DNA from 2 places in the Stutzerimonas sp. CXK-1 genome. Region 1 is predicted to be linked to the other one. Evidence: predicted binding sites of a transcription regulator. Region 1 holds the regulator's gene; the other holds the start of a gene.
The links. The regulator FliA, encoded in region 1, starts transcription of late flagellar genes. The targets are predictions, from matches to a motif close to CTAAAGTTTNNNNNNNNNNNGCCGNTAA.
Positions count from the first base shown of each region.

Region 1 (6,021 bases):
TGTTTCGCTGGGGGCCACGTTGGATCGCACGCAACTGATCAATATGCGCAACAGCCTGACCGGTGTCGGCCGCGGCAACCTGGGGGTGCCGCTGCTGCTGCTGGTGATGCTGGGCATGATGATGCTGCCGGTGCCGCCGTTCCTGCTGGACGTGCTGTTCACCTTCAACATCGCATTGTCCATCGTCGTGCTGCTGGTCAGCGTCTATGCGTTGCGGCCGCTGGATTTCGCGGTCTTCCCGACGGTGCTGCTGGTCGCCACCCTGCTGCGCCTGGCCTTGAACGTCGCCTCGACGCGGGTGGTGCTGATCCACGGACACGACGGCGGCAGTGCCGCAGGCCATGTGATCGAGGCCTTCGGCAACGTGGTGATCGGCGGTAACTACGTCGTCGGTATCGTGGTGTTCGCGATCCTGATGATCATCAACTTCGTGGTGGTCACCAAGGGTGCCGGGCGTATCTCCGAGGTCAGCGCGCGCTTCACCCTCGATGCCATGCCGGGCAAGCAGATGGCGATCGACGCCGACCTCAACGCCGGGTTGATCGACCAGGCCGAAGCCAAGAAGCGGCGCGCCGAGGTCTCTTCGGAGGCGGACTTCTACGGATCGATGGATGGTGCCAGCAAGTTCGTCCGCGGTGATGCCATCGCCGGCCTGCTGATTCTCTTCATCAACCTGCTCGGTGGCATGGGCATCGGTATGGCCCAGCACGGCATGAGCTTTGCCGAGGCCGGCCAGGTCTACGCGCTGCTGACCATTGGTGACGGCCTGGTGGCGCAGATTCCGTCGCTGCTGCTGTCCACCGCAGCGGCGATCATGGTGACGCGGGTCACCAGCTCCGAGGACATGGGCCAGCAGGTCAATCGGCAGATGTTCTCTTCGCCCAAGGCGCTGGCGGTGTCGGCGGCAATTCTGATCGCCATGGGTCTGGTGCCGGGCATGCCGCATTTTTCCTTCGTCGGGCTCGGTGCCCTGGCTGCGGCCGGTGCGTACTGGATCTGGTATCGCCAGAAGCGCACGGAGAAGCAAGCCGAGCAGGAGGTGCAGAAGCAGCAGGAGATGTTGCCGGCCCAGCGCGCCACCGAAGCCAAGGAGCTTGGCTGGGATGACGTCACGCCCGTCGACATGGTCGGGCTGGAGGTGGGCTACCGCCTGATCCCGCTGGTCGATCGCAACCAGGGTGGGCAGTTGCTCGGGCGCATCAAGGGCGTACGCAAGAAGCTGTCGCAGGATCTGGGCTTTCTCATGCCGTCGGTGCACATCCGTGACAACCTCGACCTGATGCCCAACGCTTACCGGCTGACCCTGATGGGGGTCAGCCTGGCCGAAGCCGAGGTCTATCCGGACCGGGAGCTGGCAATCAACCCCGGGCAGGTGTTCGGTCCGCTCAATGGTATCGCCGCCAAGGATCCGGCCTTCGGCCTGGAGGCGGTCTGGATCGAGGGCAGTCAGCGCGACCAGGCTCAATCGCTTGGCTACACGGTGGTCGATGCCAGCACGGTGATTGCTACGCACCTGAACCAGGTGCTCTACAAGCATGCTCACGAACTGCTGGGGCATGAAGAGGTCCAGCAGTTGCTGCAGCTGCTGGCCAAGAGTTCGCCCAAGCTCGCCGAGGAGCTGGTGCCGGGCATGGTGTCGTTGTCTACGCTGCTCAAGGTGCTGCAGACGCTGCTGCAGGAGCAGGTGCCGGTTCGTGACATTCGCACCATTGCCGAGGCCATCGCCAATGTCGCCGGCAAGAGTCAAGATCCCGCCGCGATGGTCGCGGCAGTGCGTGTCGCGCTGTCGCGTGCAATCGTGCAGAACGTGGTGGGACTAGAGCCGGAGCTGCCTGTCATCACGCTCGAGCCCCGGTTGGAACAGATATTGCTCAACAGTCTGCAGAAGGCCGGACAGGGTGCCGAAGATGGCATCCTGCTGGAGCCGGGAATGGCCGAAAAGTTGCAACGCTCCCTTGTGGAGGCCGCGCAGCGTCAAGAAATGCTCGGCAAGCCGGCGATTCTCCTGGTGGCGGGTCCGGTTCGTGCGATGCTCTCGCGCTTCGCGCGGCTCGCGGTGCCGAACATGCATGTGTTGGCCTACCAGGAAATTCCGGACAACAAGCAGGTCACCATCGTTTCGACGGTGGGACAGAATTAATCGAGGGTGCAGGCCATGCAGGTCAAACGTTTCTTCGCCGCCGATATGCGCATCGCCATGAAGATGGTTCGCGACGAGCTGGGCGCCGATGCCGTGATCATCGGCAACCGGCGCGTGGCCGGCGGCGTGGAGCTGACGGCTGTGCTCGATTATCCGGTGCAGGCCGCGCCCGAAGCGAAGAAGCCCAATCCCGCGCTCGAAGCCGAGCTGCGCAAGACGCAGACGCGCATCGCCACCGCGCACGCAGAGCTCTCCGGCGCCCGGCCGCAGCCGGCGCAGAATCGTCAACTGCTTGACGAGCCCAAACCGGCGCCGGCACCCGAGCCGGTGTCGAACGGCGCGGCGCCGGCGCTCGACAGCCGGGCCATCGAGAGCATGTACAGCGAGCTGCAGGGGCTGCGTGAGCTGATCGAAGTACAGCTCGGCTCCATCGCCTGGGGCCAGGAGCAGAGCCGTCGCCCGCAGCAGGCCAGCCTCTGGCGCCGCCTGCAGCGCGTCGGCCTGCCGGCCGAGCTGTCGCGCAGCCTGCTGGAAAAAGTCTCCACCGTCAGTGATCCGCGGCAGGCCTGGCGCATGCTGCTGGCGCACCTGGCGCAGTCGATCAAGGTCAGCAAGAACGAGCCGCTGGAAGAGGGTGGCGTGATTGCCCTGGTCGGCCCGGCAGGCGTCGGCAAAACCACCACCCTGGCCAAGCTGGCCGCGCGCTACGTGCTCAAGCACGGCGCGCAGAGCATTGCCCTGGCGAGCATGGACAACTATCGCATCGGCGCACAGGAGCAGCTCAAGACGCTGGGGCGAATCCTCGACGTGCCGGTGGTGCAGATCGATCCCGCCAAGCCGTTGGCCAGCTCGCTGGCGTCGCTGGCACGCAAGCGGGTCATCCTTATCGATACCGCCGGCCTTCCGGCCAGCGATCCGACCCTGCGTCAGCAGCTGGCCGCGCTGTCGGACCGAGGCGTGAAGTCACGCAATTATCTGGTACTGGCCGCGACCAGCCAGAGCCAGGTGCTCAAGGCGGCGTGGCACAACTATCGTCGCTGCGGCCTGAGTGGCTGCATCCTGACCAAGCTGGACGAGGCTGGTTCGCTCGGTGATGTGCTGGGGCTCACGATCAGCCAGCATTTGCCGATAGCCTACCTGGCCGACGGGCCGCGTATTCCGGACGACCTGCATCTGCCGCGCAGCCACCAACTGGTCAGTCGCGCTGTCAGTTTGCAGTCGGACGAAGAGCCGAGCGAGGAAACCATGGCGGACATGTTCGCCGGCTTGTACAACGAATCGTCGCGGCGGGCGGGTTGAGCGCGCGCTGGCAATCGAATAAACCTGATGCGTCCGCAAGGCGCATCGTCGGCCCCTTGGGCCTGCTACATATGGGCGTTTGAAGATGGGTATGCATCCCGTACAGGTGATTGCGGTGACCGGCGGCAAAGGTGGCGTCGGCAAGACCAATGTGTCGGTCAATCTGGCACTGGCCCTGGCCGATCTCGGTCGCCGCGTCGTATTGCTCGACGCCGACCTCGGCCTGGCCAACGTCGATGTGCTGCTGGGTTTGACCAGCAAACGCACGCTGGCCGATGTGATCGCCGGTGAGTGCGACCTGCGTGACGTGCTCATCCAGGGGCCAGGCGGCATCCGCATCGTGCCGGCCGCCTCCGGTACCCAGAGCATGGTCCAGCTCTCGACCCTGCAGCATGCCGGTCTGATCCAGGCCTTCAGCGAGCTGGGCGATGAGCTCGATGTGCTGATCATCGACACCGCCGCCGGTATCGGCGATGCCGTGGTGAGCTTCGTGCGTGCCGCCCAGGAAGTCTTGTTGGTGGTCACCGATGAGCCGACGTCCATCACCGACGCCTATGCGCTGATCAAGCTGCTCAATCGCGACTACGGCATCAGCCGCTTCCGTGTGCTGGCCAACATGGCCCACGCGCCGCAGGAAGGCCGCAACCTGTTCGCCAAGCTGACCAAGGTCACCGAGCGATTTCTCGATGTCGCGCTGCAATATGTCGGCGCGATTCCCTACGATGAGTCGGTGCGCAAGGCCGTGCAGAAGCAGCGCGCCGTCTACGATGCCTATCCTCGGGCGAAGTCCTCGCTGGCGTTCAAGGCCATTGCGCAGAAGGTCGATACCTGGCCATTGCCTGCCACCCCGCGTGGGCACCTGGAGTTCTTCGTCGAGCGACTGATCAATCCAGGCACTGCCGGGAACCACGAATGAAAACTGCCGGATCCGCTATGTATTACAGCAAGGCACACGAAAAGGATGCGCAATATCGCCTGATCGATCAGTACGCCCCGCTGGTCAAGCGCATCGCCTACCACCTGCTGGCCCGCCTTCCGGCGAGCGTGCAGGTCGACGACCTCATCCAGGCAGGGATGATCGGGCTGCTGGAAGCGGCAAAGAAATACGACTCGGGCAAGGGCGCCAGCTTTGAAACCTACGCCGGCATCCGCATCCGCGGCACCATGCTCGACGAGGTGCGCAAGGGCGACTGGGCGCCCCGTTCGGTGCACCGCAACTCGCGCATGGTCAGCGAGGCGATCCGCGGCATCGAAGCCAGAACCGGGCGTGACGCTAAAGATCACGAGGTTGCGGCCGAACTTAAGTTGAGCCTCGACGAGTACTACGGGATTCTGGGCGATACGCTTGGCAGCCGGCTTTTCAGCTTCGACGATCTGCTGCAGGAAGGCGAGCACGGCGAACTGAACGAGGATGCCGGCAGCGCGCACCCGGAACCCTTCCGCGACCTCGAAGACGAGCGTTTTCAGCAGGCCCTGGCCGATGCCATCGCCAATCTGCCCGAGCGGGAAAAGCTGGTGCTGTCGCTGTATTACGACGAAGAGCTGAATTTGAAAGAAATCGGTCAAGTGCTGGGCGTCAGCGAATCGCGCGTAAGCCAGCTGCATAGCCAGTGTGCCGCGCGTCTGCGGGCGCGCCTTGGCGAGTGGCGTGCCGCCTGATCGACTGTATTGCTGCGAGACGTGCTCGGTTGCCGAGATTTTGGAATTACGGAGGTCGACTTGGACAAGAACATGAAAATCCTCATCGTCGATGACTTCTCGACGATGAGACGCATCATCAAGAACCTCTTGCGTGATCTGGGGTTCACCAATACGGCCGAGGCCGACGACGGCACCACGGCCTTGCCGATGCTCAAGAGCGGCAGTTTCGATTTTCTGGTGACTGACTGGAACATGCCCGGCATGAGCGGCATCGACCTGCTGCGCCAGGTGCGTGCCGATGAGCGCCTCAAGCATCTGCCGGTACTGATGGTCACCGCTGAAGCCAAGCGCGATCAGATCATCGAAGCGGCCCAGGCCGGGGTCAACGGCTATGTGGTCAAGCCCTTCACCGCCCAGGTGCTCAAGGAAAAGATCGAGAAGATCTTCGAGCGCGTCAACGGCTGAAGCAGCAACGCCGCGAGGGCACTATGACGCAAGCAGATCAAAGCCTGGCAGAGTTCGAAGCGACTCTGAAGGCCAACGCCCCCAAGTTGATTGAAAGCCTGCAGCAGGGTCGTTTCGACGAAGCGACGCAGATGTTCAATGAGCTCAGCCAGGCGCGCAACCACAGCCTTTATCAGGAAGTCGGCAAGCTCACCCGCGAGCTGCACAACGCCATCGTCAAGCTCGAGATGGATACCTGTGCCACTGGCGGCGATCCGTCACCGATCACCGATGCCACCGACCGGCTCTCCTATGTCGTGGAAATGACCGAGAAGGCCGCCAATCGCACCATGGACCTGGTGGAGGAGTCCGCGCCGCTGGTCAACTACGTGAGCTACGAGGCCCAGAGCCTGACGGCGGACTGGCAGCGCTTCATGCGCCGCGAAATGGACGCCGACCAGTTCCGCAGCCTGGTCAAGCGCATCGACCAGTACCTC
Region 1 is NZ_CM173217.1:2,573,766-2,579,786, reverse strand. Features, by position in the region: gene flhA (flagellar biosynthesis protein FlhA) at 20-2,140, shown strand; gene flhF (flagellar biosynthesis GTPase FlhF) at 2,156-3,439, shown strand; gene fleN (flagellar synthesis regulator FleN) at 3,525-4,355, shown strand; gene fliA (RNA polymerase sigma factor FliA) at 4,373-5,098, shown strand; gene AC0KXH_RS12045 (chemotaxis response regulator CheY) at 5,171-5,545, shown strand; gene AC0KXH_RS12040 (protein phosphatase CheZ) at 5,569-6,021, shown strand, end outside.

Region 2 (6,021 bases), 1.0 Mb from region 1:
CGGCCCAGCCACCTCCCTCGTCGTCATACACCACATAGACCGCGTCGCGGCGATGGCCAAGGCGACCGAACAGCGCTTCGAGCTGCGCCTTTGGCGGCAGCAGGCCGGGGGCGGGTGGCTGGGCCAGCTGGGTCAGTTTCGGGTCGACGAAATGCGCGCCCGGCACATGGCCCTGCGCGTAACGCGCCGCGCTGGTGAGGTCGATAATGATCAGCTCCGGCGCGTTGATGCGCTGCGCCAGGTCGATGGGCTCGATCACCAGGGGCAGATTGGAAAAGGCAGGCACGATGAGCCTCTGCGGAACGAATGAAGGCGCAGTCTAGCGAAAAACGTCAGGCACTGCGCTTGGCGAAATTGACCATCGCCCGCTCTATGCACTGCACGGTCTTTTCGAATGCCTGCAGCGACAGCTCGCTGATCGGCGCGCCCGCCTGATCGGAGGCCAGGAGCATGGCCGGGCGGCCGGCACCGACCGAGCGCAGCAGCAGATGGCCGCCGGCGAACAGGGCCTTGAGCGAGCCCGGCAGCAGTGCCGAGTAGGTTGCCCGATTGTCCGGCGTGAGGTTCAGCAGCGCAGGCTTTTCCAGCAGTTTGCGCAGCACCTGGCTCTGCTCCGGCACGAGGACCAGGCGGCCGGCCGAATCCGGCAGGCCGACGGTCTGCTGGGCGACCAGCCGCTGCTGACGGCGATCGACGAGCATCACCAGCACGCGCTGCATGCCGAGGCTGTCGAGCGCCGAGCGGACGGCCTGCGTCAACTGCAGGACGTTGGCGAACGGCGAGGGCTCGGCAAGCAGCAGGCGGCACTGTTCGCGCCAGCGAGCCAGCGCTTCGGCACTGGGCGGCGCGGCCGGTTTGTCCTGCTGCCGCTGGAAGCGACTTTCCCAGGGCCAGAGCAGCGCTTGCGCCGGATGCCAGAGATCGGTCGGGCCGATGGCCTGGGCACTGGCGACGGCCTGTTGATGGACCAGCTGCTGCAGCTCGCCCAGCGGTACCTGCAGATAAAGGCCGGCCAGCCGCTGCCAGCGCAGGGCATGGACGTCACCCCAGCTATGGTGGGCTGACAGCGCCAGGCCATTGGCGAGCACGATGGTGTTGGACGGTAGCGTCAACCAGCGTCGCAGGTCCGGGTCGGCATCGAGCATCTGCTGCTGGTGCAGCGGGTGCTCGTTGTCCCGCGCGATATGCAGCGCCTTGACCAGCAGGCGGCGGTTGCCGCCCAGCAGCCGATAGCCCTGAACGATCCATTCCGGCAGGTGCCAGTGGCGGGCGAGCGCCAGGCAAAGTTCCTGCAGGGGCACGCCGAGCAGCTCGATCTCCAGGCGGCGTGCCGGCTCACGACGCACGAGCAGGCGCTGTTCCCACTGTTCGAGCAGCTGCGGATAGGCCGCCACCAGCGTCCACGCCGGTGCCAGAAACAGCAGGCTGCCCCAGTGAATCTCCTGCCACAGCCGCGCCAGGCGCGCGGCGAACAGGCCGTTGGCCTGTTGGCTGGCGTGGCGGCTGATCAGCACCATCTGCCGCAGCGGCCGGGGGATTTCATGCGCCTCGCGGGCCGGGAAGCGCGCCAGCAGTTCCTCGGCGCGTTGCAGGCCGATGCGGCTCAGGGCGCTCTCCAGGCTGTCGACCGGATTGGCTCCGGCGCTGCTGCGATTGGCCTCGCGGATGAAGTTCAGCGCCAGTACCGGGCTGGCGTGAATCTCGTCGGCGATCTGTCGCATCGACAGCTCGCCGTTGCGCAACGCCGCCCGTACCTTGGCATGCGGGCCGGCGAAGGCGGGCAGCTGGACATCGTCGAGAGCCTTGATCCAGGCGGGGATGCTGCGCGGAAGCGAAGTGGGTGTCGTCATGGTGCCAGGCTGGCTTTTTGTCGGGGTGGTCTTTAGTCTGGCGCAAAAGTTCCGATAACCAGAACAATTCTTTGGTAACCCGCGTCGCCGGGGAGCTGCCGGCCTCTGGCGGTTCCGCTGTGCCGCTGCTTCGCAGTCCTTCCGCAATCAGGTTTGTATGGTCAAGATTATCGGCATTCTCGTGGTTCTCGGCAGCGTGTTCGGCGGGTTCCTGCTGTCTGGCGGCAAGCTCGCCGCGCTCATCCACCCCTTCGAGGTCATGATCATCGGCGGCGCCGCGCTCGGCGGTTTCCTGCAGGCCAATCCGGGCAGCACGACGAAGATCGTCTTCCAGAAGTCGCTGAAGATGTTCGGCAATCGCTTCACCCACGCCTTCTACCTGGAAGTGCTGGGGCTGCTCTATGCCGTGCTCAACAAGAGCCGGCGCGAGGGGATGATGGCGATCGAGGCCGACCTCGAGGATCCGGCCGCCAGCGCGGTCTTCTCCAAGTACCCCGGCGTGCTGAAGGACGAGCGGATGACGGCGTTCATCTGCGATTACCTGCGCATCATGTCGTCGGGCAACATGGCGCCGCATGAGCTCGAAGGCCTGTTCGACATGGAGCTGGCCAGCCTCAAGGAGGAACTCGAACACCCCTCGCACGCCGTGAGCAAGGTCGCCGATGGCCTGCCGGCGATGGGTATCGTTGCGGCGGTGCTCGGCATCGTGATCACCATGTCGATCCTCGCCGACGCTACCAACGCCGAGATCGGTGAAAAGGTCGCGACGGCGCTGGTCGGCACCTTTCTCGGCATTCTCGCTTCGTACGGCTTTTTCGGTCCGCTGTCCGGCGCGCTGGAGCATGACGCCAAGGAAGAACTCAACCTGTACGAAGCGATCAAGGCGACGCTGGTCGCCTCGGCCTCCGGCATGCCGCCTTCGCTGGCTGCAGAATTCGGCCGCAAGGTGCTGTTCCAGGCGCATCGCCCGAGCTTCTCCGAGCTCGAGCAGGCCATGCGCGGCAGCTAAGGCCCGGTCATGGACAACAACCAGCCGATAATCGTCAAGCGGGTCAAGAAAACCGCGGGCGGGCACCATGGCGGCGCCTGGAAGATCGCCTTTGCCGACTTCGCCACCGCGATGATGGCGTTCTTTCTGGTGATGTGGCTGATGAGCTCGGCCACGCCGGAGCAGAAACGTGCGATCTCCGGCTATTTCCAGGATCCGATCGGCTTCACCGAGAGCGCCAGCCCGCACGTCATCGATCTGGGCGGCACGCCGACGCCTTCGCCGGACCGCACCCTCAACTCCGAGGTCGAACCGGATGTGAAGCAGGCCAAGGCCGAGGTCGACGCGGAGCAGGCCGAAGGTCTGGCCGAGCAGGTCGAGCGCGAGCGCCTCGAGTTGCTGCTGCAGGAGCTGCAGAACAAGGTCGACGAGAACCCCGAACTCGAGCGCTTCAAGGACCAGATCCTGTTCGAGATCACCCGTGACGGTTTGCGCATCCAGATCATGGATGCCGAGAACCGGCCGATGTTCGAGCTCGGCAGCGCCGAACTGCAGCCCTATTTCGAAGACATCCTGTTGGCGATGGCCGAGACCATTGCCGCCGTGCCGAACAAGATCAGCATCAGCGGGCACACCGACGCCAAGCCGTACTCCGGGCGCAGCGGCATCGGTAACTGGGAGCTGTCGGCCAGCCGTGCCAACGCGGCGCGGCGCGTGCTGGTGGCCGGCGGCTATCCGGACGAGCAGATCGCGCGGGTGGTCGGCTATGCCTCGTCGGCATTGTTCGACCGCAAGGACCCGTTCAACCCGATCAATCGCCGCATCGACATCCTGGTGCTCACGCGCAAGGCGCAGCGCAACATCGAGGGCGAACAGGCCTCCGGTGGCGAGGAGGGGGGGGCGCCGGCACCGGCCGGCCCCGCGCCCGCCGGTGGGGCCGCTGCGCCGCCGGCCGAACCGCTGCAGGCGCCTCAGCTGCGAGAGCGACTGAACATCTTCGAGGACGGCGCGCTGCGCTTCGATCAGCCTCCGGCCGATTGAAGACGTGCCGCGGTGATCAGTATTCCGGCTCCGGCAGGCTGCTGAGGATGTGCCGATAGCTGGCCATGCGTTGCGGCTGGATGCGGCCATCGTCCAGGGCCTTGAGCAGGGCGCAGCCCGGCTCGCGGTCGTGGCGGCAGTCGCGGAAGCGGCAGGTGCCCAGCAGGTCGCGAAACTCGATGAAGCCGGCCTCCACGTCGGCACGGCTGACATGGCCCAGCCCGAACTCGCGGATTCCGGGCGAGTCGATCAGGTCGCCGCCGCCAGGAAAATGGAACAGCCGTGCCGTGGTGGTGGTGTGGGTGCCCTTGCCGGTCTGCTCGGACAGCGCGCCGACGCGTGTATCGACGTCAGGCAGCAGGCTGTTGACCAGTGAGCTCTTGCCCACTCCGGACTGGCCGACAAACACGCTGATGCGTCCGTCCAGGCGCTCGCGCAGTGCGCTCATGCCGGCGCCATCGTGCGCCGACACCTCCAGCAGCGGGTAATCGAGCTGCCGATAGACGCCAAGCAGCGACTCGAGCGCGGCCCGGTTGCCTTCGTCGATCAGGTCGGCCTTGTTCAGCAGCAACAGCGGCGCGATGCCGGCATGCTCGGCGGCGATCAGGTAGCGGTCGATCAGGTTGGCGTGCGGTTCGGGTATCGGCGCGAAGACGACGATGATCTGGTCGACATTGGCCGCCACCGGCTTGAGCTGGCCACGCATGTCCGGGCGGCAGAGTTCGGAGTGCCGGGGCAGCTGCGCGACGATCACCCCGATGCCCTGGTTGCCCGGGCGCCAGACGACGCGGTCGCCGGTGACCAGGGTCGGCAGGTTGGCACGCAGGTGGCAGCGGAACACCTGCCCGGCGTCGTCACCGTCCTGTGCCTCGACTTCCACCTGCACGCCGAAGTGGGCGATCACCAGGCCGACCTGCTCGGCGCCCAGCTCCCCCCCTTCGAGCTCTTCCTGGGCGCGGGATTCGCGGCGGGCCGCACGCGCGGCGCGCTCTTCCTGAATCTTCTCGATACGCCAGCTTTGCCGGCGATTGAGTTGGCGTTTGGCCATCGATGTTGCACTGCGCTTGAGTGGATAAGTGGGCCGGGAGTCTAGCACGCCGGCTTCCGCCTGCCTGTGCAATGGCGACTGGGATAGACTGGCTCGCTCCCCATGCCGAGGTCGCCCATGCTCGCCGGATTGCGCCGTCGTCTGCCCGTGCTCGTCGCCTTGTTCGCCCAGGTCATCGCCGTGGCGATCGTCTGGCTGTTGCTCTACACCCTGGCGCTGGCGTTCGGTCTGCGCCTCGGGGGTATTCCGGCCGCGCTGTTGCAGGGTGCGGTCGCGGCTGCGGTCGGCCAGTGCCTCGGCCTGTCGAAGTGGTGGCTGCCGATCAACCTGGGCTTCGTGCCCGGGCTGCTGCTGGTGCAGGAACAGGCGTTGCCGCCCTCGCTGCTGCTGGCCGGTTTCGGCCTGCTGCTGGCGCTGAACTGGAATGCCATCGGCGAGCGGGTACCGCTGTATCTCACCGGCCGCGCGGCAGAGCAGCGGCTGCTACAGCATCTCGAGCAGCGGCCGGCAGGCTTTACCTTCATTGATCTGGGCTGTGGCCTGGGCGGAACTCTGGCCCGGCTGGCACGCGCCTGCCCCGACGGATGCTTCGTCGGCGTCGAGACCGCGCCGCTGAGCTTTCTTCTCGCCTGGTTGCGCTGCCTGCCGCGGCGCAACTGCCGGGTGCGTCTGCGCAGCCTCTGGCGCGAGGACCTCGGTCGTTACGATGTGGTCTACTGTTTCCTCTCGCCAGCGCCGATGCCGGCGCTCTGGGACAAGGCCCGGCGCGAGATGCGGCGTGATGCGCAGTTGATCAGCAACAGTTTCGCCGTGCCCGGCAAGACGCCCGAAGAGCAGTGGCCGATCGACGATTGGCGGCAATCGAGCCTGCTGCTCTACCGTCCGGCTGCGCACCCGCCTGACGGGCCCCGCGCAACTGGCTAAACTGCGCGCCACAGTCAAGGAGCCCCCCATGCAGAACCCGCAGAACCTGATCTGGATCGACCTCGAGATGACCGGGCTGGACCCGGATACCGACGTGATCATCGAGATGGCCACCATCGTCACCGACAGTCAGCTCAACGTGCTGGCCGAGGGCCCGGTGATCGCCGTGC
Region 2 is NZ_CM173217.1:3,592,724-3,598,744, reverse strand. Features, by position in the region: gene AC0KXH_RS17215 (rhodanese-like domain-containing protein) at 1-286, opposite strand, end outside; gene AC0KXH_RS17210 (HDOD domain-containing protein) at 333-1,850, opposite strand; gene motA (flagellar motor stator protein MotA) at 2,008-2,859, shown strand; gene motB (flagellar motor protein MotB) at 2,869-3,879, shown strand; gene rsgA (small ribosomal subunit biogenesis GTPase RsgA) at 3,896-4,927, opposite strand; gene AC0KXH_RS17190 (class I SAM-dependent methyltransferase) at 5,045-5,851, shown strand; gene orn (oligoribonuclease) at 5,880-6,021, shown strand, end outside.
Region 2: the regulator FliA is predicted to act here: its motif matches at 1,881-1,908, upstream of motA (flagellar motor stator protein MotA).